One region of the Arthrobacter sp. Sr33 genome, then DNA from elsewhere that is predicted to be linked to it. Evidence: riboswitches for the same ligand, from Rfam matches in the RefSeq annotation. Region 1 holds a riboswitch; the other holds the start of a gene.

Region 1 (4,462 bases):
CGTCCCGATTGGGCAGGCCGAGGTGTTCCTTCGGCGTCACGTAACAGAGCATGGCGGTGCCGTACCGGGCGATTTCGGTCGCCCCAATTGCCGACGTGATGTGGTCGTAACCTGGCGCGATGTCGGTGACGAGCGGGCCGAGGGTGTAGAAGGGGGCCCCGTTGCACAATTCCTGCTGCCTTTCCACGTTCTCCCGGACCAGGTGGAAGGGGATGTGGCCAGGTCCCTCCACCATGACCTGGACGTCGTACGCCCAGGCCCGTTTCGTTAGCTCGGCAAGGGTGTCCAGTTCGGCGAACTGCGCGGCATCATTGGCGTCCGCGATGGACCCGGGTCGCAGCCCATCACCGAGTGAGAAGGCGACGTCGTACCGGGCGAAAATCTCACACAGTTCATCGAAGTGCGTGTACAGGAAGTTTTCTTGATGGTGAGCTAGGCACCACCCGGCCATGATCGATCCACCCCGGGAGACGATGCCAGTGACGCGCTCGGCGGTGAGTGGAACGTAGCGCAGCAGCACTCCGGCGTGGATGGTCATGTAGTCCACGCCCTGCTCGCACTGCTCAATAACAGTGTCGCGGAAGATTTCCCAGGTCAGGTCGTTAGCCTCGCCGTTCACTTTCTCCAGTGCTTGGTAGATGGGTACGGTGCCAATGGGCACCGGGGAGTTGCGGATGAGCCACTCACGGGTGGTGTGAATGTCATCTCCTGTTGAAAGGTCCATGACGGTGTCTGCGCCCCACTGGGTTGCCCACTGCATTTTGCTGACTTCTTCGGCGATGGAACTGGTGACCGCCGAATTGCCGATATTGGCGTTGATCTTCACGAGGAAGGCCTTGCCGATAATCATCGGCTCCGATTCGGGGTGATTGATGTTGTTGGGGATGATCGCGCGCCCGGCTGCGACTTCGGAGCGGACCAGTTCGACGTCGCAATTTTCGCGTAACGCGACAAACCGCATCTCCTCGGTGATGACCCCGTGACGCGCGTAGTGCATTTGCGTAACGATCTTCCTGTCGCGGGAGCGCAGCGGGATGGGCTGCACACCCTTCCATTCCTGGCTGGCACGGCCGCGGCGGACCGCCGACTTGCCGTCGTCGAACAGGTTCCGTTCGCGCCCCTGATACTGCTCGACGTCGTCCCGGCCGTCAATCCAGGGCCGCCTCAGCGGCGGCAGGCCCACCACCGGATCACTGCCCGGACCGGCGGTGCGGTAGACGCGAAGTGGTTCGTTAGGACGGTTGCCCGGTGAGTTTTCGAGGGCGATTTCCGTGACCGGTACAGCCAGCCCATGCTCGGAATCGTGAACATACGAAAGGGACTGTGAATTCATAGCACTCAAAGGTTCCTACTTCCTTCGCCGGCATTACCCGGACAGGTTCAACGGTCGCGGACTGCCTCAGCCCGATCTCAGCCCCTGCAACAGGGCACCCGTGTGGATAAAACGACCCTAACACCCCTACCCAGAAAAGTGGGACCTGCGGTCCGGCCCCAACACAATGAACAAACTCGAATAAATCGATTCGAACGGGCAACTTGTGGGAGCAATGAGTGATAACGATGGCCGTAGATAATCCGAGCATCAAACGCATCCTTTCCCGGTATTACCCGGACAGGTTCCTGCGGCCAACAATGCTTTCATTCGCCCTGTTTGCCTAGTAGATGCCCAAGCTCCCGTTCTACCGGAAGTGACCGTAGTCTCGCTGCTGCCTAGGCTTAACCCTTCGGAGACAGACACCCTGCAAAAGGGCTGTTCCTAACCGCATCCGTTGGGGACCCTGGCTCTGTTCTACGAACGGGATGCTGAAAGGCTAGGGTGGCAGTCAAGCACATCGCCCTGCGTCGCTATCGGGGGTATCAGCCGCGTTGACGTACGTTCATTGCGTGATGCCGGTGCCGCCGGGGCGGCCGTTGTTTCAGCGGTCTGCGCAATCGACGATCCCCGGACCGCAGCCGAATCGCTTAAGGAGGAATGGTGTTACTAGAAGCTTCAACGCTGCACCGCATACCGCGGGTCCTCAGCATCGCCGGAACAGACCCGACCGGTGGTGCCGGGATCCAGGCCGACCTGAAAAGCATCGCCGCCATGGGCGGGTACGGAATGGCGGTCGTCACGTCCCTCTTGGCACAGAACACCCTCGGTGTCCGTTCCGTTCACACGCCGCCGGCACATTTCCTGATTGAACAGCTCGAAGCGGTCAGCGATGACGTCACTATCGACGCCGTGAAAATCGGCATGCTGACAGATGCGGGAACCATCACCGTCGTCCGGGACTGGCTCCGCCAAGTGCACCCGCCGCTGGTAGTACTGGATCCCGTCATGGTAGCCAGCAGCGGGGACAGGCTCCTGGCTGCCGACGCCGAAACCGCGTTACGGGAGTTGGTGAGCCAAGCGGATCTGGTCACCCCTAATCTTCCCGAACTCGCGGTCCTGGTGGATGAACCAAAGGCCGAGGATTGGCCTGCAGCTATCGAACAGGGCAAGAAGCTGTCCACAGCATCGGGAACAATCGTGCTCGTCAAAGGCGGCCACCTGTCAACAGAATCCAGTCCCGACGCACTCGTCGATGTCACCGGTCGGATAGGTCGTGCCAGCGAAAGCGTCGTGGAATTCATCCACCCTCGGGTTACAACCAAAAACACTCACGGAACCGGGTGTTCCCTGTCCTCCGCCGTCGCTACCGTCATGGCACGCACCGGTGATTGGGCCGATGCCGTCCGCCAGGCGAAGAACTGGTTGCAGGACACACTCATCCACGCCGACGAATTACAGGTAGGACACGGCAACGGGCCTATCAACCACTTCCACCAGCTATGGGCCGCGGCCCATACCCTGCAGCACAAACAGGACAGCAGCACGCCTTAAGGAAGAGGGCGTGTCCTATCGGTTTCGGGCCCAATAAGTCCGCCGATGAATACGAGAATCCCGGCGAGAACGGGCAATAGATGATTCGGTGCCATCCGTAGGTGCCACCGGACTACCGACGAGGGCTCATGCCAGCTGGACTCCTACCCGGGGACCCAACCATGGGTTTCATGATCCCAAGTGCTGACCTCGATGCTTACGCAGACAAGATGCGCCAGCTTGTGGGAAAGGGTACGGATTTCGAGGTCGACGCACGGTTTATAGACATGCTGGCCCACCGCAACAGTCGGATCCTCGATATAGGGTGCGGCATCGGATCGGCAGCTAACGCACTGCGTCAGAGCGGGCACAGGGCTTACGGCATTGATCCGACTCGGGCGGTTCTGGATGTGGCCGAGGACATTTTCGATGGAGGTTGGTATCGACAACTGGCAGTGGAAGAACTATCCGACGAGCGCCTGCGCGCCGAGGGTCTTCCCGACCGGTACGAGGTCATCCTGATGTCAGGCAACGTGCCAGCGTTCCTTTCTGAAGAGATTTTGGAGGACGCTTTCAGGAAGGTCTCTGGGCTGTTAGTAGACGGTGGTTTGTTTGTCGTTGGTACCACCGCTGCTACAAGGGGTGGTCCGAAGGCCCAAGACGCCGCGGCAAGGCTCGCAGGATTACTGTTCCTGAATCGATTCTCCGATTGGCACCTCAGCTCCTTCGAACAGGACTCAGCCTGGTCGGTGAGCGTTCATTCCAAACCAGGTGCGCTAAACGCTCATACCGGACCCGACGGGATCTTCATCCTGAAGCACTGACACCCGAATAGCCGGTCTCAGTGAACCGTCCCGGGAATCATGCCGCCTGTTTGTTGGCGGCGGCGTCGGGTGACGGACCGGCTTGTAGATCATAATATGTTTGCTCGTATTCCTCTGCTGCAACCCGGCTCAGTTTTTCCCGTAGCTCTGCCCGGGGGCGGGGGCGAAGTGGGTGGTTGCCGGCGCCGAGTTGATCGTCTGGACGATCCGTTCCGCCAGCGCACGTAGTTTGATCTGTTGATGCCTGGCAGCCCGCCGGAGTATTTGAACCGCTTCAGCCTGGGTGCAGTGGTTCTGGGCGATAATAATTCCCACAGCCATGTCAATGTTCGTGCGTGATTCCATGGCTGCGTGAAGATCCGCCGCAGCGTCTCGATAGAACGCCAGTTTAAGGGCCAGCTCAAGGCTGCTGGCGGCCTCACCCGCGTACAGTTCAAAATGTTCAACAACGTTCGGGGTGAAAACCTCGGGCTTGCGACTGTAGAGGTTGAGCGCGACCCCGTCGTCTCCACCGATCACCACGGGTATGGCAAGGATTGAGGCAAACCCGCGGTCCTCCAAACCTTGGAAGAACACCGGCCATCGCCTATCGCTACGGACATCTGCGACAACAACAGTCCGCCCGGTCCGGGCAGCTTGGATGCAAGGACTGTCGCTGTAACCGTGCTGAACCTCATCCAGTTCAATAGCCTCGCCGCTGCTGCCCGCGGTCACAAACCGGTCCCTTCGTTTGAGGGTGATCCCACACAGAACCTCGACCTTCGGACCCAGGATTTTCGACGCGTGCACAGTG
Region 2 (4,462 bases), on a different contig from region 1:
TGTGCGGGCCACCGAAGCCTGGCTGATCAGGATTATGGGAACCCGGGATGATCTGGCGCTGCTGCAGACTGAGGTCCGGTTCGATCAGGAGAACGAAGAGCGTGAGGAGGGGATCCGGAAATGACGAGCGCCGTAATTATTGTGGGACTGTTGCTCGGATTCGCCGCCCTGTGCGCTTTGTATCGGATTGCGCGAGGCCCCTCGATCCTGGACCGGGTGCTCGCGATCGATGTGCTGCTCGCCATCATTGGTGGAGCGCTGGCCGTGGACATGGCAGTGAACCGGCACCTGGACAATATTGTGCTTCTGGTCGGGATTTCGGTGATCGGATTCATTGGATCCGTGACCGTCGCCCGGTTCGTCACGGACAGGAAGTAGGGCATGAGCGAGACTCTCATTGACGTGGTGACAGCCGTTCTCATGATCGGAGGGGCACTGATGTCGGTTGCTGCCGGCGTCGGCCTGCTCCGTTTCCCTGACCTCCTCACCCGGATGCACGCGGCAACCAAACCTCAGGTGCTGGGACTGCTGCTGTTCCTTCTGGCCATGGGCTTACAGATGCGCAGCTGGGTGTTGATCCCGGTCCTGCTGGTGTGCTGGATTTTCATGCTCCTCACCGTCCCCGTCTCAGCCCACATGGTGGGCCGGGCGGGATACCGCACCAAACACCTGCGGCGAGACCTGCTCAGCATGGATGAACTTGACGAGGTGGTGGAGAACGCCGCCAACAAGAGGGCGCCCGGCCGGAATCCGACCGAGCGCCCCGATGAGACGTAAATAGGACCTACGTCAGGTCGCGGGACTTCGCGAACCGGTTGGCTGCCCGCTGCGTGGTGCGGTTGGTGAGGACCTGCAGGACGGCGCGCACGGCACCGGAGATCAGCGCGAACGCGAGGGCGGAACGGAGGCTGTTTTCGAGCCCGTCCTCGTCCTTCGGTGAGGCTTTGCCGGTGGTCTTGTGCCAGATGAAATCCACGACCTTGGCTCCGGCGATGCCCGCGCCAAGGCTCAGTGCTACGCCCAGCAGTTTCATAAGCTGATTCATGGTGTCTCCTTCGATGGTGGCTCTTTTCTCAAGCCTAGCGTTTTCCTGTTGAGGTGAGACGCACCAGCACAGCCGGGAGCCCGCCGCCGGCCACCGTGGTGGGTACGAACCTCTCAGGTGTAGAGTTGAAATTGCTAAACATACGACAGGGGAGCGCCGTCCATCCAGATGGACGGGCGCTGAGAGTGCGGCCTACCGCAGACCCTCGAACCTGATCCGGCTAGTACCGGCGAAGGGAGTCGAGTATCTCAGGGTGCCCGGCCGGTGGCACCCGCCATGGGCCCGGATACCCTCCCCTCCTGTACCTCAGGAGGTAAATTCACATGGCTTCATCAACTGCACCAACTCAAAACACGTCGACGCTGCGCGCCCGATATCAATGGCGGGTGGTCGACATTGTCGTTGCCTCGGTGGTGGCGGTCGCCGTCGGGGTGGTGTTCTTCGCATGGTCGGCCGGCTACACGGGCATCGCTGCCTTGACCGGAGCGTTCCCGCCGTTGGCCGGTCTCTACACAGGTGGCTGGCTGATCGCGGGGGTACTTGGCGGTCTGATCATCAGGAAACCCGGAGCAGCCATCTACTGCGAAGTGCTGGCTGCAGCGGTTTCAGCGCTGCTGGGCACCCAGTTCGGGTTGACCACGTTGCTCTCCGGAGCCATTCAGGGCGTCGGGGCCGAGCTCATCTTCCTCTTGTTCCTGTACCGCAGGTGGAACCTCGGGGTGGCTTTGCTCGCCGGGCTTGGCGCGGGCCTGGCCCTCTCGATCAGCGAGAACATCCTGTACAACGCCCTCTGGGCCTTCGAATGGCAACTGATGTACGTGGTGTTCGCCTCGATCTCGGGCGTGATTATCGCTGGCCTGGTGTCGTGGCTGGCGGTCCGTGCCCTGGCCAAGACGGGGGTGCTGTCGGCTTTCGCCTCCGGACGAACGGCTGACGTCTAACCGGTATGGCTGACCACGGAAATACGCCGTCGGCCGTCAGCATCAGCGCGCAAGGCTGGAGCTGGCGGCACGCCGGCCGGAAAACCCCGGCGGTCCGGGACGTTGACCTGACAGTAGCGCCCGGAGAACGGGTGCTGCTGCTCGGCGCGTCAGGGTCCGGGAAGTCGACCCTGCTGCACGGGTTGGCTGGTGTCCTCGGCGATGAGGGGCAGGGCGAACAGCACGGTTCCCTCACCCTCGACGGGCGGCCTCCCGGTGAGGTGCGCGGTCGCGCGGGGCTGGTGCTTCAGGACCCGGACTCTCAGATTGTGCTGGCCCGGGTCGGTGACGAGGTGGCCTTCGGCGCCGAGAACCAGGCCGTACCGCGCGACCAGATCTGGCAGCGGGTTCGGCGGGCGCTCGACGACGTGGGGCTTGAGGTGCCGTTGGATCGGTCCACCAGTGCGTTGTCCGGCGGCCAGAAGCAACGCCTGGCGTTGGCGGCGGTGCTGGCGATGCAACCCGGGCTCCTGCTGCTTGACGAACCGACCGCCAATCTCGACCCGGCCGGTGTGCTGGAGGTAAGGGACGCCGTCGGGCGGGTCCTGGACCGCACCGGCGCCACCCTTGTGGTGGTAGAGCATCGGGTGGCGGTGTGGGCCGATGTGGTGGATCGGGTGGTGGTGCTGGCGGCCGACGGCGGGATCCTCGCCGACGGCCCCCCAGGCACGGTGCTGACCGACGCGTCGACCCGGGCCCGGCTGGCGGCGGCGGGGGTGTGGCTCCCCGGTCATCAACCGTCGGTTCCCACGCAGCTATCCTCACCGGGGGAGGAGCTGCTTACTGCCAGGGGACTATCAGTGGCGCGGGCCAAACGGGGACCGGCGGTGCTCGACGGCGTCGACGTCGCCCTCACCGCCGGCTCATCCCTGGGCATCGTGGGCCCCAACGGTGGCGGAAAATCGACGCTTGCGCTGACCCTGGCCGGGTTGTTGCCGGCGCGGCGCGGCCAGTTGGAGGCCGCACCGGCCCTCTCCCGCGGAGCCGGGAGTAGCCCGCACGCCTGGAAATCAGCGCAACTGGTGACCAGGATTGGGACGGTGTTCCAGGAACCCGAGCACCAGTTCCTCACCAACCGGGTAATCGACGAGCTGGAATTTGGTCCGCGGCGGCTAGGGGGTACTGACGAGGCGGCGGTCCGGCGGCGGGTGGATCCCATCGCCGAGCGGTTGAGACTGACCTCCCTGCTGCAGGCAAACCCCTTCACCCTGTCCGGCGGTGAAAAGCGGCGGCTTTCGGTGGCGACCATGCTGGCAACAGACCCGGACATCCTGGTCCTGGACGAACCGACCTTCGGGCAGGATGCCAACACCTGGGCCGAACTCGTCGCGCTGCTTGCCGAACTGATCCAGGACGGCGGCAGCCTGCTGGCGGTCACCCACGACCAGGAGTTCACCGACGCGCTGGGCAGCAGGCTGCTACGGGTCGCCGACGGCAGAGCCGACGTGGAGGTGCGTCCGTGAGTGTTGACGTTCTGACCCCCCACCTCACGGGCCGGCTCCTGCCGCGGGCCAACCCGCTATCCAAACTGTTCGCTGCCGTGCTGGTCACCGTGGTGGTGATGCTCAGCATCGACTGGGTCAGCGCCGCCGTCGTCCTCGTGAGCGAGTTGCTGCTGCTCCCGCTGCTGGGGATCAGCGCCTGGCAACTGCTGAAGCGGACCTGGCCTCTGGTGCTGGCGGCAGTGGTTGCCGCCTACGGTACGGCGCTGCTCGCCGAGAAGACCGGCGCTGTCCTGCTGGAGTTCGGCCCGATTCTGTTCACCCAGGATTCGGTGAACTCGGGCATTGCGATTGGCCTGCGCGGGTTGGCCATCGCCCTGCCCGGAATTTTCCTGCTCACCACTACCGATCCGACGGACCTGGCCGATGCCCTGGCGCAAAAGCTGCGGATGCCGCACCGGTTTGTGCTCGGCGCGCTTGCGGGGCTGCGCCTCGTTGGGCTGCTGGTGGACGAATGGAGGACCCTCGGGCTGGCCCGGCACGCCCGCGGCGTCGGGTTTGAAGGCAATCCGGTAGCCCGGTTGAGGAATTTCCTGGGGCAGGGGTTTGGTCTGATTGTGCAGGCGATCCGGCGGGCCACCCGGCTCGCGATGGCAATGGAGGCGCGCGGATTCGGGGCCGGCGACCGGACCTGGGCGAGGGAAAGCACTTTTACCCGGCTGGACCTCTGGGTCTGCCTCGCCGGGGTGCTGATCGCCGGGACCGCGGTGGCCGCGGCGGTGTGGGCGGGGACGTGGAACTTCCTGATCGGCGCCTCCTAGGGGCGCCGGGTCGAAGTGGCCCACGAGCAGCGCAAGCAGCCGAGCCCAGCGACCCTGCCAGGCCCGCTGAAGTGCAGCGGCCGCGTCGTCGGACGGGCCTGGCAGCGTCAGGAATCCGGTCAGTAGTCGGTGATGGGGCGCAACTCAACCGTGTATTCGGGCAGCAACTTCACC

The links. Region 1 has a riboswitch for thiamine pyrophosphate ahead of thiC (phosphomethylpyrimidine synthase ThiC). Riboswitches for the same ligand answer to the same signal wherever they lie in the genome.
Region 2: another riboswitch for thiamine pyrophosphate. It lies ahead of ACX80T_RS06275 (ECF transporter S component); the one in region 1 lies ahead of thiC (phosphomethylpyrimidine synthase ThiC).

What each region holds. Positions count from the first base shown of each region.
Region 1 is NZ_JBTNDD010000006.1:211,865-216,326, forward strand. Features, by position in the region: gene thiC (phosphomethylpyrimidine synthase ThiC) at 1-1,333, opposite strand, end outside; TPP riboswitch at 1,336-1,445, opposite strand; gene ACX80T_RS10375 (thiamine phosphate synthase) at 1,770-1,985, shown strand; gene thiD (bifunctional hydroxymethylpyrimidine kinase/phosphomethylpyrimidine kinase) at 1,973-2,866, shown strand; gene ACX80T_RS10385 (class I SAM-dependent methyltransferase) at 3,037-3,669, shown strand; gene ACX80T_RS10390 (GAF and ANTAR domain-containing protein) at 3,799-4,462, opposite strand, start outside.
Region 2 is NZ_JBTNDD010000003.1:248,696-253,157, reverse strand. Features, by position in the region: gene ACX80T_RS06295 (Na+/H+ antiporter subunit E) at 1-124, shown strand, start outside; gene ACX80T_RS06290 (monovalent cation/H+ antiporter complex subunit F) at 121-378, shown strand; gene mnhG (monovalent cation/H(+) antiporter subunit G) at 382-777, shown strand; gene ACX80T_RS06280 (DUF4235 domain-containing protein) at 785-1,045, opposite strand; TPP riboswitch at 1,183-1,300, shown strand; gene ACX80T_RS06275 (ECF transporter S component) at 1,369-1,986, shown strand; gene ACX80T_RS06270 (ABC transporter ATP-binding protein) at 1,992-3,488, shown strand; gene ACX80T_RS06265 (energy-coupling factor transporter transmembrane component T family protein) at 3,485-4,288, shown strand; gene ACX80T_RS06260 (YciI family protein) at 4,408-4,462, opposite strand, start outside.